2 regions of the Streptomyces sp. KR80 genome follow, and region 2 is predicted to be linked to the other one. Evidence: riboswitches for the same ligand, from Rfam matches in the RefSeq annotation. Region 2 holds a riboswitch; the other holds the start of a gene.
The links. A riboswitch is a leader RNA that binds a small molecule or an ion and turns the genes downstream of it on or off. The one in region 2 is predicted to bind S-adenosylmethionine.

Region 1 (7,701 bases), on a different contig from region 2:
GCCGCGGAAGCCGGCATCACCTTCTGCTTCGCGGTGAAGTTCCATCCCGCGCTGCGCCACGTCGCGCCCGCCCGCCGCGAACTGGGCATCGCCACCACGTTCAACTTCCTCGGGCCGCTGACCAATCCGGCGCGAGTGCGCGCCCAGGCCACCGGGGTCGCCGACGCCCGGATGGCGCCCATCATGGCGGGCGTGCTGGCCGAACGCGGCTCGTCCGCATTGGTCTTCCGCGGCGACGACGGCCTGGACGAGCTCACCACGACCTCGACCTCCCAGGTGTGGGTGGTACGGGACGGGACCGTCCGGCAGGAGACCTTCGACCCGCGGGACGTGGGCCTCGAGCTGGTGCCGGTCCAGGCGCTGCGCGGCGCCGACGCCTCGTACAACGCGGATGTCGCACGGCGGCTACTGGGCGGCGAAACCGGGGCCGTACGGGACGCCGTGCTGCTCAACTCGGCGGCCGCCCTGGTGGCCCTGAACCCGACGGACGCGCCGCTCGCCGAGCAGATCGCGGCCGGTATGGCGAAGGCCGCCGAGTCGATCGACTCGGGAGCGGCGCGGCGGACGCTGGAGCGCTGGATTGGAGCCAGCAACGGCTGATGCCGGCACCGATGTCCCAAGTGATGTGACGCACGGCGCAGTCCAGCGGGCGGACAGCGCCTTGCGCGTCATTGATCATGTGGCATGATGCTGGACAGGTCACGAGTGACAGCGAATCGGCCCCGGCCCGCTGTCCGGCAACCCTCCGTCCGTGGCGGGGTGCCCCGGGTGATGACCAGGCCGTAGGCAGCGAGGTCTGCGGCAAGCGCGGATCCCTCGCCGGGATCCTGGTCCTCGAGGGAGCTCTTCCGTGAATCAGCGAATGCGCTAGGGCCTACGGCCCGTTCTCGACCGCCTCCGTGCGGCGGCGTCGGCTGCTCTTCGAAGCGGCGACGACCGTGCGTCGAGGCACTTCCCGCCCGCCCGACGTCTCTTTTTCGGGCGCGTGCGTCCTTGAAGCCATTCCGCCTTTCCCTGGGGAGATTTCGCCATGTCCGTGCGCCCTGCCGCCCTTGCCACCACCTCCACCGTTCAGCCCCGCGCCACCGAGTCCGACTGTGCGGCGCCCTCCGCAGGCACGCCGCTGCCCGTACTCGGCCGGGACGTCCTCGTCCCGCTCGTCACGGGTGGCGAGGTGACCTACGCGGCCCTCGACTACGCGGCGAGTGCGCCCGCCCTGCAGCGGGTCTGGGACGACGTGGCCGCGTACGCCCCCTACTACGGCAGCGTCCACCGTGGCGCCGGGTACCTCTCCCAGCTGTCCACCGATCTCTTCGAGAACAGCCGGGCGACGGTCGCCGCGTTCCTCGGCTGCCGGGAGGACGACCAGGTCGTCTTCACCCGCTCCACCACCGACTCCCTCAACCTCCTGGCCTCCGCCCTTCCCACGGCCACCAGGGTCTTCGTGTTCGAGACCGAGCACCACGCCGCCCTGCTGCCCTGGCGGCACCGGGACGACGTCCAGGTCACGTACCTCGAAGCCCCGCGCACTCCACAGCAGGCCGTCGAGACGCTGGAGCGCGCCCTGGCCGAGCCGGAGGCACGCAGGCCGGAGATGGCGGAGTCGTACGGTCCGGCGCTGGTGTGCGTGACCGGCGCGTCCAACGTCACCGGCGAGCTGTGGCCGGTACGGGAGTTGGCAGCCGTCGCCCATGCGCACGGTGCCCGCATCGTGCTCGACGCCGCCCAGCTCGCCCCGCACCACCCGGTGGACATCGCGGAGTTGGACGTCGACTGGGTCGCCTTCTCCGGGCACAAGCTGTACGCGCCCTTCGGCTCCGGTGTTCTCGCGGGCCGCGCCGACTGGCTGCGAGACGCGGACCCCTACCTCTACGGCGGCGGCGCCAGCCGGCAGGTCTCCCGACGGGTCGACGGCGGCGTGGACGTCGAGTGGCACACCACCGCGGCCCGGCACGAGGCCGGTTCGCCCAACGTCATCGGCGTCCACGCCATCGCATCGGCCTGCAGGGCGCTCACCGCGGCAGGCTTCGACGGCCTGGTCGAGCGGGAGCAGCGGCTCGTCAACCGGGTCCGCGAGGGACTGGCCGAGGTGCCCGCGGTGAAGGTGCTCTCCCAGTTCGGCGACGATGCGCCCCGGGTCGGAGTCATCTCCTTCGTGGTGGAGGGCTGGAACAGCTCGCACTTCGCGGCGGCGCTCTCCGCCGAGTACGGGATCGGCGTACGAGACGGGCTGTTCTGCGCGCACCCGCTCGTAAGGGCCCTGCTCGGCGGCCGGCCGGACGAGCCGGGTGAGTGCGGCGCGCCGGAAGCGGCGCCGGGGGAGAGGTCGCTCAACGCCATCCGCGTCAGCTTCGGCGCGGGCACGCCCGACGAGCACATCGACCGCTTCATCGGAGCCGTCAAGGAACTGGTCCGCGACGGCGCCCGGTGGAACTACCGCACGGAGGACGGCCGCTGCGTTCCGGTCAGGGGCTAGCCCCTGACCGGAAGGCCGGTGCTTTTTGGCGGCCGCACGCGGCCCCCGGCGGTCCCGGCCCTTGGCTGGGCGCTGCGCGCGCTGCACGGTTCCGTGCCGCCGGCCCGCAGCGCACGCGTCCGGCGCGAGGAGCCCGATGCCCTGTGCGGTGCCCGCACGCCGCGGTGCGAGCCTGCGCCGCAGGCGTGTGTGGTCTCCCGCCGCGTGAGGGGGAAGATCGGCGGTGCGGCGCGGTGGTCATGCGGCGGATGGGCGGGGAACCCGGCGCGGAGCGCCGGGGCTGCACGGTCCCGCGCCGGGAGGCGACTACGCGTCGAGGCCGATGGCGAAGGCCGCCTCGAGGTCGTGCTGGGAGTAGGTGCGGAACGCGACATGCGTATCCGTCGCCTCGACGCCGGGGATCTTGCTGATGTTGCCCGGGATCACATCGGCCAGATCGTCGTGGTGCGCCACCCGGACCATGGCCACCAGGTCGTAGGTGCCGGTGACCGAGTAGACCTCGCTGACCCGGTCCAGAGCGGCGATCGACTCGGCGATCTCGGGAATCCGATCCACGCTGGTCTTGATGAGCACGATCGCGGTGATCACGGCTGGCTGTCTCCCTCGGTCGCCCTGGCTGCTCCCCCAGAGCTTCGCCTGGGAGTACCCCGGCTCACTCTAGCCCTCCCGTCTCCCACCACCACCCTCAACGGAAGACGCTACGCGCCGCTGTCGATTTCCCGTCTCGCTCCGCCACCCTCGACGGAAGGCGCTCCCCGCGACTGCCGATCGCCGCGGAAGCGAAGCCACGCATAGCCGAAGCCGAGGCAGAAGCCGACGAGGTGGGCCAGGTAGGCCACCCCCGGCTGAGGCCTGGCACCGTGCACCGCCAGCCCCTGGACCACGAACCAGAAGAGCAGCACCACCCGGGCGGGAAGCCGCAGCGGGAGAAAGAACAGAAAGGGGAAGAGGCTGGTCACCCGCGCCTTCGGGAAGAGGAACAGGAACGCCCCCAGCACCCCGGAGATCGCCCCGGAGCCCCCGACCAGGCTTTTGGCGGATCCGGCGTGCGCGACCGCGTACCCGGCCAGCGCCAGATAGCCGATCGTGAGATAGAACAGCGCGAACGCCACCCGGCCCATCCGCTCCTCGACCATTCCGCCGAAGACGAGGAGGAAGAGCAGGTTGCCCAGCAGATGCAGCCAGCTGCCGTGGACGAAGAGTGCGGTCAGCGGCGTGAGGAGCGAGCGCGGGGAGCCCGACAACAGCTCGCGGGGGATCACCCCCCAGCGCTCGAAGTAGTCGGCCTGCGCCGCCAGCAGGTCCGTACCGGTGCCGTCCGCCGGGTCGAGGCCGGACGCGGGTCCGACGACGAAGATCAGGCAGCACAGTCCCATCAGGACATATGTGACTCTCACCGTGGCAGCCTTGCGGATCATGAGCAGAGCATGGCGTAAGGGGATCAACCTGCTCATTGCGCCTCGCCGTGCCTCCGTTGGCGGCCCGGCCCCGGCGCCGCGGACCTGCCAGGCCGTAGGGTTACGGAGAAGGCACCCCGCGATCCAAGGACGAACACGATGGGCGTTTCCCAGCCGACGGCTGACACCCGGTGGCGCTGCACCCTGTGCGGCAATCTCACCCGGTTCGACGTGACCCGCACGACCAAGGCCGTCGAGTACGTCCACCTCGACCTGGCAGGGGAGCCGACGATCGAGGAGCGCGACGTGGTCAGTGAGACCATCGAATCGGTGCGATGCCGCTGGTGCAACGCGGCTGACCAGATCGAACTGGTCGATCGCCCAGGCGCGAGCGCCTGACGAAGGAGTCGGTGAAGGTGGTGGAGCGTAGCGACGGTATCGGCAAGGCCGACGAGGCTGCTGGTGCCGCTGAGGTGCTCGACCACCCGCTGCCCGAGGGCGTGCGACACCGGGTCATCGCCGTCGTCGCGGACGCTTTCGGTGGTCTGACGATGGCGGAACTCCCGCCTCAGCTGCGTCAGTACGCCCGCTTCACTCCCTCCCGGCGGGCCAAGTTCGCGGGCAATGCCATGGCCGCCGCGCTGGAGAGCCACACCCTGTTCCGTCAGCGGGTCGCTGAGCGGCTGCGCGAGACCCAGCCCGAGCTGGCCGAGGCCCTGGAGTCGGGCTCTCCGCCGGCCGCCGCCGATCCCCTGGACGTGGCCGCCGCGGCGTACGTGCTCCGCCCGGTCGGCTGGGTCAAGCTGGTCGCCGCCGCCGGTGAGGAGGCGCTGCGCGCCCGGGCGGAGCGGGCCGACGAGGACGCGGCGCGCGAGATCCGGCGGCTCCGTGAGGAGCTCACCGAGGCCCGCGCGGCCGCCCGCGCCGAGGGCGACCGGATCCGCACGGAGCTGGAGGCGGCCCGTAAAGAGGCCGAGAAGGCGCAGCGCAAGCTGCGCAGCTCCCTGAGCGATGTACGGCGCGGGGAGGCGGCGGTGCGCAAGGCCGCGGCCGAGCTGGAGTCCGTACGGGCCGCCGCGGCGGCGGAGAAGGCCGCGGCGGAGAGCGAGACCCGGCGGCTGAAGGCGCGACTGGCAGAGACGGAGGCGGCGCTGGAGGCGAGCCGACGGGCCGCGCGCGAGGGCCGCAGCGTCGAGGACATGCGGGTGCGGCTGCTGCTCGACACGGTGCTGGACGCGGCCCAGGGCCTGCGGCGCGAGCTGGCGCTGCCGCCCGCGTCGATGCGCCCGGCGGACACCGTGGACGCGGTCGAGCCGGGCCGGATGACGCCGAAGGACATCGCGAGCCGGGCGCTGTCGGAGACCGATCCGGCACTGCTGGACCAGCTGCTCGCGCTGCCGCAGGCTCATCTGGTCGTGGACGGCTACAACGTCACCAAGACGGGGTATCCGACGATGCCGCTGGAGAAGCAGCGGCTGCGGCTGCTGGGCGGGCTGGCGGTGCTGGCGGCCCAGACGGGCGCCGAGATGACGTGTGTCTTCGATGGTGCCGAGCTGGCGGCCCCGGTGCTGCTCGCACCACCGCGCGGGGTGCGGGTGCTGTTCAGCAAACCGGGACAAACCGCCGATGAGTTGATCCGTCAGCTCGTCCGGGCGGAGCCCCCGGGGCGTCCGGTCGTCGTGGTGTCCACGGACCGCGAGGTGGCCGACGGCGTCGCGCGTGCCGGCGCTCGGCCGGTGGCGTCCGCTCTGCTTCTGAAGCGGCTTTCGCGCACCTGAGGAACTCCTGGGTTCAATGCCCGAATTGATATCAGCGGTGAGTCAGGTACTCATCACTACCGGTGTGATGAATGTAAAGAATGGTGTGCGTGACAGAGTTTTTTCTCATCAGGATTTGAACCGATCACGGGAAGGTCACTAAGGTCTGGCCACGAACCTTCGCGCGGTGACCGTCCATCCGGGACGGCAGCGGAGGTACCGCCGAGTCCGTGGTGGTTTCCCCAGGTTTGACGGGGAAGGGCCCGATCCACCCGGAGCCGGGGTTTCGCAACCCCCACTTACCCGGTAGGCGGCTGGAGGAAGAAGGAGCTCGCCCCCGTGGCGTCCCACCGTCGACCCAAGCAGTCCAGCCGGGCGCGCGTGACCGTGCTCACCGCCACCGCCGCCGCAGCCGTCGCTCTCACGTCCCAGGCCGCGCAGGCCGACCCCAAGGAGAGCAAGAAAGAGGTCAAGGCGAAGGTCGACGCCCTCTACGAAGAGGCCGAGCACGCGACCGAGAAGTACAACGGGGTCAAGGAGAAGCAGGACAAGCTCGAGAAGCAGGTCGACACCCTCCAGGACAAGGTGGCCCGCGGGCAGGACGAGCTCAACGAGCTCCGCAACGGGCTTGGTTCGATGGCCACCGCCCAGTACCGCACCGGGGGCATCGACCCCTCCGTGCAGCTGATGCTCTCCTCGGACCCGGACACCTACCTCGACAAGGCGTCCGCGCTCGAGCAGCTGAGCACCAAGCAGGCCGACGCGCTGGGCAAGATCGCCGACCAGCAGCGCTCGCTCAAGCAGCAGCGCGAGGAGGCGTCCACGAAACTCGCCGAGCTCGCCGACACCCGCGAAGCGCTCGGCGACAAGAAGAAGGAGATCCAGGGCAAGCTCTCCAAGGCCCAGGCCCTCCTCAACACGCTGACCGCCAAGGAGCGTGCGGCCCTCGCCGCCGCGGAGGCGGCGCGTGCGAGCCGCGCCAACGACCGTGCGAACCTGGGCAATGACGCCTCCGCCTCGCAGCGCGCCTCCGCCGCGTTCAGCGCCGCGAAGTCCAAGATCGGTTCGCCGTACGTCTGGGGCGGCTCCGGCCCGAACTCCTTCGACTGCTCCGGGCTCACCTCGTGGGCGTACCGGCAGGCCGGTGTCTCCATACCGAGGACCTCCGAGTCTCAGGCCCAGATCGGCACCCGGCTCGGCCAGAGCCAGCTCGCCCCGGGCGACCTGGTGTTCTTCTACGGCGACCTGCACCACGTCGGTTTCTACGCGGGCAACGGGCAGATACTGCACGCTCCCAAGCCCGGTGCCTCGGTGCGCTACGAGTCGATCAACAACATGCCGTTCCAGTTCGGCGTGCGGGTCTGACGTCCGTACCGGACCGGAGGTCACACCGCCCATCCGGGCGAATCGCGGCAACCTCCGCTGACTCCACGCCCCGCCGGTGACCTGCATCTCCGGCGGGGCGCCACATTCCGTACCCGACGGCGTCTTTGAACGCTCCGTGTCTGCGCGGCTACTGTCTGCCGCGCAGTGTCGGTCCCAGCTCCGCCCGCCCCGGGCGGCGGGGACTCATCGCGGAAGGAGTGCGGCTTCCAGTGGCGTCCCATCGCCGTCCAGCGCAGTCCACCGGCCTCGACCGGACGACGTGCCTGACCGTTCTGTCCGCCGCCGCGGCCACGGCCGCCGCGGCGCTGTCCGCCGCACCCGCCGACGCCGACCCGCGGGACTCGCCGACCGACCTCGCGAGGCGGATGGACCGGCTGTACGAGCACGCGGAGCGGGCCACCGAAAAGTACAACGCCGCCGACGAGCGCCACGACCGGCTGCTGGTCCAGGTCGAGCAGGTCCAGGACCGGGTGGCGCGCGGCCAGGAGCGGGTCAACCGGATGCGCGACGGCCTCGCCACCCTCGCCGGCGCCCAGTACCGCTCCGGCGGCATCGACCCGGTACTCGCCCTGATGCTGTCCGAGGACCCGGACGGATACCTCGACAAGGCGGCCATTCTCGATCGGATCGGCAGTCGGCAGTCCGGTCGGCTCCGTGCGCTCCAGGAGGCCCAGCGCTCCCTCCG
Region 2 (7,701 bases):
CAGGGCGGAGTCCTGGGGGCGCTGGGGGCGGCTCTGCTCGCGGTCCGGGTCGAGAGGTGGTGCAGAAGCCGTGTCCCGGAGTCCCTGGACGTCCTGGTCACCCCGACCGTGACGGTCCTGCTGTCGGGCCTGGTCACCCTCTTCGGTCTGATGTTCCTGGCGGGCGAGGTGTCCCAGGCGATCGGCTCGGCGGCCAACTGGCTGCTGTCGACGGGCGGTCTCGTCGCCGGCTTCGTGCTCGGCGGCCTGTTCCTCCCGCTGGTGATGCTGGGACTCCACCAAGCCCTCATCCCGATCCACACCACCCTGATCGAGCAGCAGGGCCACACCGTTCTCCTGCCGATCCTCGCGATGGCCGGCGCCGGCCAGGTCGGCGCCGCCGTGGCCGTCTACGTGCGGCTGCGCCGGAACACCTCCCTCCGCAAGACCATCCGCTCCGCCCTCCCGGCCGGACTCCTGGGTATCGGCGAGCCGCTGATCTACGGCGTCTCGCTTCCGCTCGGCCGCCCGTTCGCCACGGCCTGTGTGGGCGGCGCGTTCGGCGGTGCCTTCGTCGGCGCCGTGGCCCAGTCGGGTGACGCGGTCGGTTCCACAGCCATCGGGCCGTCCGGCTGGGCGCTCTTCCCCCTGCTGCAGGGTTCCGCGGGCCTCGCGGCGACCGTCGCCGTCTATGGGGCGGGACTCCTGGTCGGCTATGTCGCGGGATTCGTGGTCACGTACTTCTTCGGATTCAGCAAGCGGATGCTGACCGAGCTCAACGCCACCGAGCCGGTCGGCCCCGCGACCGCAGAGCCCACCCGTTCCGGACCGGCGAAGGCCACCCGCGTCTGACCGGCCGTACGGCGGCCCGGCTGCATGACGGGAAAACGCCCGAGGGCGGCACCCCGCGCAGGGGTGCCGCCCTCGGTTCGTACGGCCGGAGCGACCGATCCTCGGAAGGATCAGAAGTCCATGTCACCGCCCGGCATGCCGCCGCCGGCCGGCGCCGAGGCCTTCTCCGGCTTGTCGGCGATGACGGCCTCGGTGGTGAGGAACAGACCCGCGATGGACGCGGCGTTCTGCAGCGCGGAGCGCGTCACCTTGGCCGGGTCGATGATGCCCTCGGCGACCATGTCGACGTACTCGCCCGTCGCGGCGTTCAGGCCACGACCCGTGTCGAGGTTGCGCACCTTCTCCACGACGACGCCGCCCTCGAGACCAGCGTTGACCGCGATCTGCTTCAGCGGGGCCTCCAGGGCCAGGCGGACGGCCTGGGCACCGGTGGCCTCGTCGCCCTCGAGCTCGAGCTTCTCGAAGACCTGGGAAGCCTGGAGCAGGGCCACGCCACCACCGGCGACGATGCCCTCCTCGACGGCGGCCTTCGCGTTGCGCACCGCGTCCTCGATGCGGTGCTTGCGCTCCTTGAGCTCGACCTCGGTCGCCGCACCGGCCTTGATGACGGCCACGCCGCCGGCCAGCTTGGCGAGGCGCTCCTGGAGCTTCTCGCGGTCGTAGTCCGAGTCGCTGCTCTCGATCTCGGCGCGGATCTGGTTCACGCGGCCCTGGACCTGCTCGCTGTCGCCGGCGCCGTCGACGATGGTCGTCTCGTCCTTGGTGATGACGATCTTGCGGGCGCGGCCGAGCAGATCGAGGCCGGCGTTCTCCAGCTTGAGGCCGACCTCCTCGGAGATGACGGTGCCACCGGTGAGGATGGCGATGTCGCCGAGCATGGCCTTACGGCGGTCACCGAAGCCCGGGGCCTTGACGGCGACGGACTTGAAGGTGCCACGGATCTTGTTGACGACCAGGGTGGACAGCGCCTCGCCCTCGACGTCCTCGGCAATGATCAGCAGCGGCTTGCCCGACTGCATGACCTTCTCCAGCAGCGGAAGGAGGTCCTTCACGCTGGAGACCTTCGAGTTGACGATCAGGATGTACGGGTCGTCGAGCGCCGCCTCCATCCGCTCCATGTCGGTGGCGAAGTAGGCGGAGATGTAACCCTTGTCGAAACGCATGCCCTCGGTGAGCTCCAGCTCGAGCCCGAAGGTCTGCGACTCCTCGACGGTGATGACGCCTTCCTTGCCGACCTTGTCCATCGCCTCGGCGATGAGCTCGCCGATCTGGGTGTCGGCGGCGGAGATGGAGGCAGTGGAAGCGATCTGCTCCTTGGTCTCCACATCCTTGGCCTGCTCGAGCAGCTGGGCGGAGACGGCCTCGACGGCCCGCTCGATACCGCGCTTGAGGGCCATCGGGTTGGCGCCCGCGGCTACGTTGCGCAGGCCTTCCTTGACGAGTGCCTGGGCGAGGACGGTCGCGGTCGTCGTGCCGTCACCGGCGACGTCGTCCGTCTTCTTCGCGACCTCCTTGACCAGCTCGGCACCGATCTTCTCGTACGGGTCCTCGAGCTCGATCTCCTTGGCGATGGACACACCATCGTTGGTGATCGTGGGGGCTCCCCACTTCTTCTCGAGCACGACATTGCGGCCCTTGGGACCCAGGGTGACCCGGACGGCGTCGGCGAGCTGGTTCATCCCGCGCTCGAGGCCGCGCCGTGCCTCCTCGTCGAACGCGATGATCTTGGCCATGTGAAGTGTCCTCCACGGACTGGGGATCCCCCCGCCGAAGCAGGGGGCGGTGGATTGCTCCGGACCGCGTGGCGCCCGCGACGGACGGCCTGCACGCCCGGTGGTTCCTTGCCCCACCCGGCCTACGGGCCTCACCGACCCGGTCCTTCTGTCACTCTCAACGTCAGAGTGCTAACGCCAATGATTAGCACTCGACCCCATCGAGTGCAAGCCGCCCGAAGGGCGTCAGTGAGGGGTGGTGGTCAGGTGACGTGAGGGCGCAAGGCGGCCCGAAGGGCCTCGATGAGGGGTGGTGGTCGGGTGACGGGAGGGCGCAAGGCGGCCCGAAGGGCCTCGATGAGGGGTGGTGGTCGGGTGACGGGAGGGCGCAAGCCGCCCGAACGGCATCCATGAAGGGTGGTGGTCGGTGGGGAAGGGCTGGGGCATGACCGAGGGCCCGCCCCTCGGGGGCGGGCCCTCTCAACGCCTGTGGTCAGTCGGCGCGTGTCTTCAGCCGGCGACGCGGACCATGTCCGCCTGCGGCCCCTTCTGGCCCTGCGAGATCTCGAACTCGACCCGCTGACCTTCCTCGAGGGTGCGGTAGCCGTCCATCTGAATCGCGCTGTAGTGCACGAAGACGTCCGCACCACCGTCGACCGCGATGAAGCCGTACCCCTTCTCCGCGTTGAACCACTTGACGGTGCCTTGAGCCATCCCTAACTCCCCTATTACTGGCCCTTGCACAGGACCGCACTCCGCGGACCCGGGTCAGAACTCACCCCGACAGGTCCCCTCTGCCCAGCGGCAGGCGGAATTACGCCAGGGGTGTGCGCCGGAACGCGTCGACCGCGGCTGAATGTATCTGCACCGATGCCGTCTGCAACAGGTCAATCGGACGAGAATTCTGGCCACGGTCGATCGGAATTTTCCGCTGAATAACCCAGAATTCAGGGCAAGTCGGGCCGGGCATAGCTCACCAACACGACAAATCACGCACACAATTTGAACACAGGTTGTCGCGTTGTTGTCGCGAACTCATATGCGTTCGGCATGGACATCCGTGAAGGATCGACCAACTCTACCGCGGGCACCCCCACAGAATGGCCCCCTCCGCTTCTCTCACGGAGGGGGCCATTCCCATTACGTAAGGTTGTTGAATTACCCGCCAGCGACAGCCGGAATGATCGATACCCCCGCGCCGTCCGGTGTCGCCGTCTGCAGGCCGTCCTCGAAGCGCACGTCGTCGTCATTGACGTAGACGTTCACGAAGCGGCGGAGCTTGCCCGTGTCGTCCAGAACGCGCGCGGCGATCCCCGGGTGGTTCTTCTCCAGTGACTCGATGACCTCCGCGAGGGTCGCCCCCTCGGCGGTCACCTCGGCCTGGCCACCGGTGTAGGTGCGCAGGATGGTCGGGATACGGACGTTGACGCTCATGCGGGTTCACCTTCGGTGGGAGAGGGGGGTCGGTGGTTGAGGTCGGTTGGTCGGGTGCGGGCAAACCTCAGTCGGCTAGGCCGGCCGCGCGGAACGCGTCCAGGCTCGGGCGGATCGTCGCCGTGGGGCCGGTGGTCGGGGCCACCGCGTCAAGCGTCTTGAGGCCGTCGCCGGTGTTCAGCACCACGGTCTCGCCGGCCGGGTCGAGCTGACCCGTCTCCACCAGCTTGCGCAGCACTCCCACCGTCACGCCACCCGCGGTCTCCGCGAAGATGCCCTCGGTGCGGGCCAGCAGCTTGATGGCGTCGACGATCTGCTCGTCGGTCACGTCCTCCACGGCACCACCCGTACGGCGGCAGATGTCCAGCACGTACGGCCCGTCGGCCGGGTTGCCGATCGCCAGCGACTTGGCGATCGTGTCCGGCTTCACCGGCCGTACGACGTCGTGGCCGTCCTTGAAGGCCCGCGACACCGGCGAGCAGCCTTCGGCCTGGGCTCCGAAGATCTTGTACGGCTTGTCCTCGACCAGACCGAGCTGGATCAGCTCCTTCAGCCCCTTGTCGATCTTCGTGAGCTGGGAGCCGGAGGCGATCGGGACGACGAGGTTGTCCGGGAGGCGCCAGCCGAGCTGCTCGGCGATCTCGTACGCCAGGGTCTTCGACCCCTCGCCGTAGTACGGACGCAGGTTGACGTTGACGAAGCCCCAGCCCGAGCCGAGCGGATCGCCGATCAGCTCGGAGCAGAAGCGGTTCACGTCGTCGTACGTGCCCTCGATACCGACCAGGTCGCCGCCGTATACGGCCGCCATGACGACCTTGCCCGCCTCCAGGTCATGCGGGATGAACACACAGGACCGGAAGCCCGCGCGGGCGGCCGCGGCGCCGACCGCGCCCGCGAGGTTGCCCGTCGAAGAGCAGGACAGGGTGGTGAACCCGAAGGCCCGCGCCGCCTCGACGGCGATCGCGACGACCCGGTCCTTGAAGGAGTGCGTCGGGTTCCCGGAGTCGTCCTTGACGTGCAGACCGCCGGTGACGCCCAGTTCGCGGGCGAGGTTGTCGGCCTTGACCAGCTTGGTGAAGCCGGGGTTCAGGTTCGGTTTGTCGGCGACGTCCGCGGGGACGGGCAGCAGCGGCGCATAGCGCCAGATGCTGTTGGGACCGGCCTCGATCCGCTTCCGCAGGTCGCCGGGATCGCCGCTCGGCAGCTCGTACGCCACCTCGAGCGGCCCGAAACACACCTCGCAGGCGAAGATCGGGCCGAGCCCGAAGCGCTCGCCGCACTCGCGACAGGACAGCGCGGCGGCAGGTCCGAGAGAGACGGTTCCGGTGCTGCTTGCGACGGTTTGCACAGCCATGGAGGCGAGGCCCTTTCTCCTCATCTTCCTCGCGACGGACTTCGCCACGAGACGGAATTGGCACCTTCCCTAGCCGGGAGCCTCGCGCCGAAACACGGGCCGACTGGAGGGTTGCCGGGGCTTCAACGGGCCGTTCCCTCTGCCCCTCTGGATGAGCGGTATGGCACCGGGACGGCGCCCGGGCGTTTGTGCGCGCGGTCACCCCGACATCAAGTGGACTCGCGCGTTGTTCAAGACTGTAACCGAAGGCCCGGACACTTGAGATAGTCGTCCGAACCGCGAGACGGATCACCGTCGCACCCATCGGACCGTCCAACCGCCCACCGATCCTCGAGCATCAGGGAGACGAGCGTACGTGCTGGAAGAAGTGGAGCGCTGGCTGGAACGCCGCTCCTGGTCGGCCGGCGACCGTCCGCTGAGCCGACTCCTCACCGCGAAGCGCGCCGCGGGTCGCGACGGCACGGTCAGCGTCGTGCTCCCCGCCCTGAACGAGCAGGCCACGGTCGGGGCGATCGTCGAGACGATCCGACGCGAGCTGATGACCGAGTCGGTCCCGCTCGTCGACGAGCTGGTGGTCCTGGACTCCGGCTCCACCGACCGTACGGCCGAGGTCGCCGCGGCGGCCGGAGCCCGCGTGGTCGACCGGGACACCGTGCTGCCGCGGCTGCCCGCGCTGCCCGGCAAGGGCGAGGTGCTGTGGCGCTCGCTGCTGGTCACCGGCGGCGAGATCGTCTGCTTCGTCGACGCCGATCTGCGTGACTTCTCCGCCCGCTTCGTCTCGGGGATAGTCGGCCCGCTGCTCACCGAGCCCGGGGTACAGCTGGTGAAGGCCATGTACGACCGGCCGCTCGGCGAGCAGGTGGGACCTCCCGCCGGAAGCGAGCAGGGGGGCAGGGTGACCGAACTGGTCGCCCGGCCGCTGCTCAATCTGCACTGGCCGCAGCTGGCCGGCTTCGTCCAGCCCCTGGGCGGCGAGTACGCGGCCCGGCGCTCGCTGCTGGAGCAGCTGCCGTTCCCCGTCGGTTACGGGGTCGAGCTGGGCATGCTCATCGATGCGCTGGATCTCGTCGGGCTCGACGCCCTGGCCCAGGTGGACGTCGGTATACGACGCCACCGCCATCAGAGCGGACAGGCACTGGGCCGGATGGCCGCGACGATCTACCGCACCGCACAGGCCCGGCTGGCGCGCGGCCATCTCGTACGGCCGGTGCTGACCCAGTTCGCCCGGACCGACGACGGTTTCACCCCCTCGGTGCACGAGGTGGCGGCGGACGAACGCCCCCCGATGATCACGATTCCCGAGTACCGGACCCGCCGTGCAACGCACAGCGGCCGGGTGGCCTGACCGCCCGGCGCCGTGCGCCGACCGCACGCCGGCGCGCGCCGCGACGACGCAGCCGTACGTTTGCGCGGATCCCCAGCGGGCTAGGCTCGCGGCATGGTCGCAGAGCAGCAGGCTGCCCGGGTACTCGTCGCGTCCAACCGCGGTCCGGTCTCGTACGCCCTGCCCGAGGACGGTCTTCCAGGGCCAGGCGGCGGCCCCGGCAGGAGGGCTCCCGCGCTCATCGCCAAGCGCGGCGGCGGCGGGCTGGTCTCCGGGCTGAGCGCGATCGGGCCCGAGGAGGGTGCGCTCTGGGTGTGCGCGGCCCTGGGCGACGGCGACCGCGAGGCCGTACGCCGCACGGCCGGCGTGCTCAATCCGGCCGACACCGGCGGCCGTGCCGTGCGGATGCTCGACATCGACCCCGAGGTCTTCTCCGCCGCCTACAACGGGATCGCCAATTCGGTGCTGTGGTTCGTCCACCACATGCTGTACCAGACCCCACTCGAGCCGGTCTTCGGCACCGAGTTCCGCGCGCAGTGGGCGGCGTACGAGGCGTACAACGCCGCCTTCGCCGACGCGCTCGCCCAGGAGGCGGCCGAGGGCGCCGCCGTCCTCGTGCAGGACTACCACCTGTGCCTGGTCCCCGGCATGCTCCGCCGGCGCCGCCCGGACCTCCGCATCGGCCACTTCTCCCACACGCCCTGGGCCCCGCCGGACTACTTCCGGCTGCTGCCCGACGACATCGCCCGCCAGCTGCTGCGCGGCATCCTGGGCGCGGACCGGGCGGCGTTCCTGACCCACCGCTGGGCCGACGCCTTCGCCGCGTGCTGCGCGGACGTGCTCGGCGCGGAGACGGACTCGGCGGCCGTCGTCCACGATGTGGGGGCACCCCTGGGGGCACCTCCCGGACGGAGTCTGGGGGTGGGGGCACCCCCGGCGGTAGCTGGGGGAGGCCGGACGACCCGGCTCGGCGTGCACGGGCTCGGGGCCGACGCCGACTTCCTGCGTGAGCGGGCGCACCGCGAGGATGTCGACGAACGGCTGGC

Region 1: linked by a shared signal. The riboswitch ahead of ACTWQI_RS25680 (aminotransferase class V-fold PLP-dependent enzyme) and the one ahead of thrC (threonine synthase) in region 2 are both predicted to bind S-adenosylmethionine.

What each region holds. Positions count from the first base shown of each region.
Region 1 is NZ_JBQQCD010000023.1:20,631-28,331, reverse strand. Features, by position in the region: gene trpD (anthranilate phosphoribosyltransferase) at 1-600, shown strand, start outside; SAM riboswitch class IV at 698-814, shown strand; gene ACTWQI_RS25680 (aminotransferase class V-fold PLP-dependent enzyme) at 1,031-2,476, shown strand; gene ACTWQI_RS25675 (Lrp/AsnC family transcriptional regulator) at 2,783-3,064, opposite strand; gene ACTWQI_RS25670 (rhomboid family intramembrane serine protease) at 3,175-3,894, opposite strand; gene ACTWQI_RS25665 (hypothetical protein) at 4,033-4,272, shown strand; gene ACTWQI_RS25660 (NYN domain-containing protein) at 4,293-5,651, shown strand; gene ACTWQI_RS25655 (NlpC/P60 family protein) at 5,970-6,995, shown strand; gene ACTWQI_RS25650 (NlpC/P60 family protein) at 7,226-7,701, shown strand, end outside.
Region 2 is NZ_JBQQCD010000015.1:113,381-121,081, reverse strand. Features, by position in the region: gene ACTWQI_RS21155 (PTS transporter subunit EIIC) at 1-831, shown strand, start outside; gene groL (chaperonin GroEL) at 942-2,564, opposite strand; gene ACTWQI_RS21145 (cold-shock protein) at 3,054-3,257, opposite strand; gene ACTWQI_RS21140 (ubiquitin-like small modifier protein 1) at 3,702-3,977, opposite strand; gene thrC (threonine synthase) at 4,045-5,331, opposite strand; SAM riboswitch class I at 5,349-5,489, opposite strand; gene ACTWQI_RS21130 (glucosyl-3-phosphoglycerate synthase) at 5,687-6,676, shown strand; gene ACTWQI_RS21125 (alpha,alpha-trehalose-phosphate synthase (UDP-forming)) at 6,770-7,701, shown strand, end outside.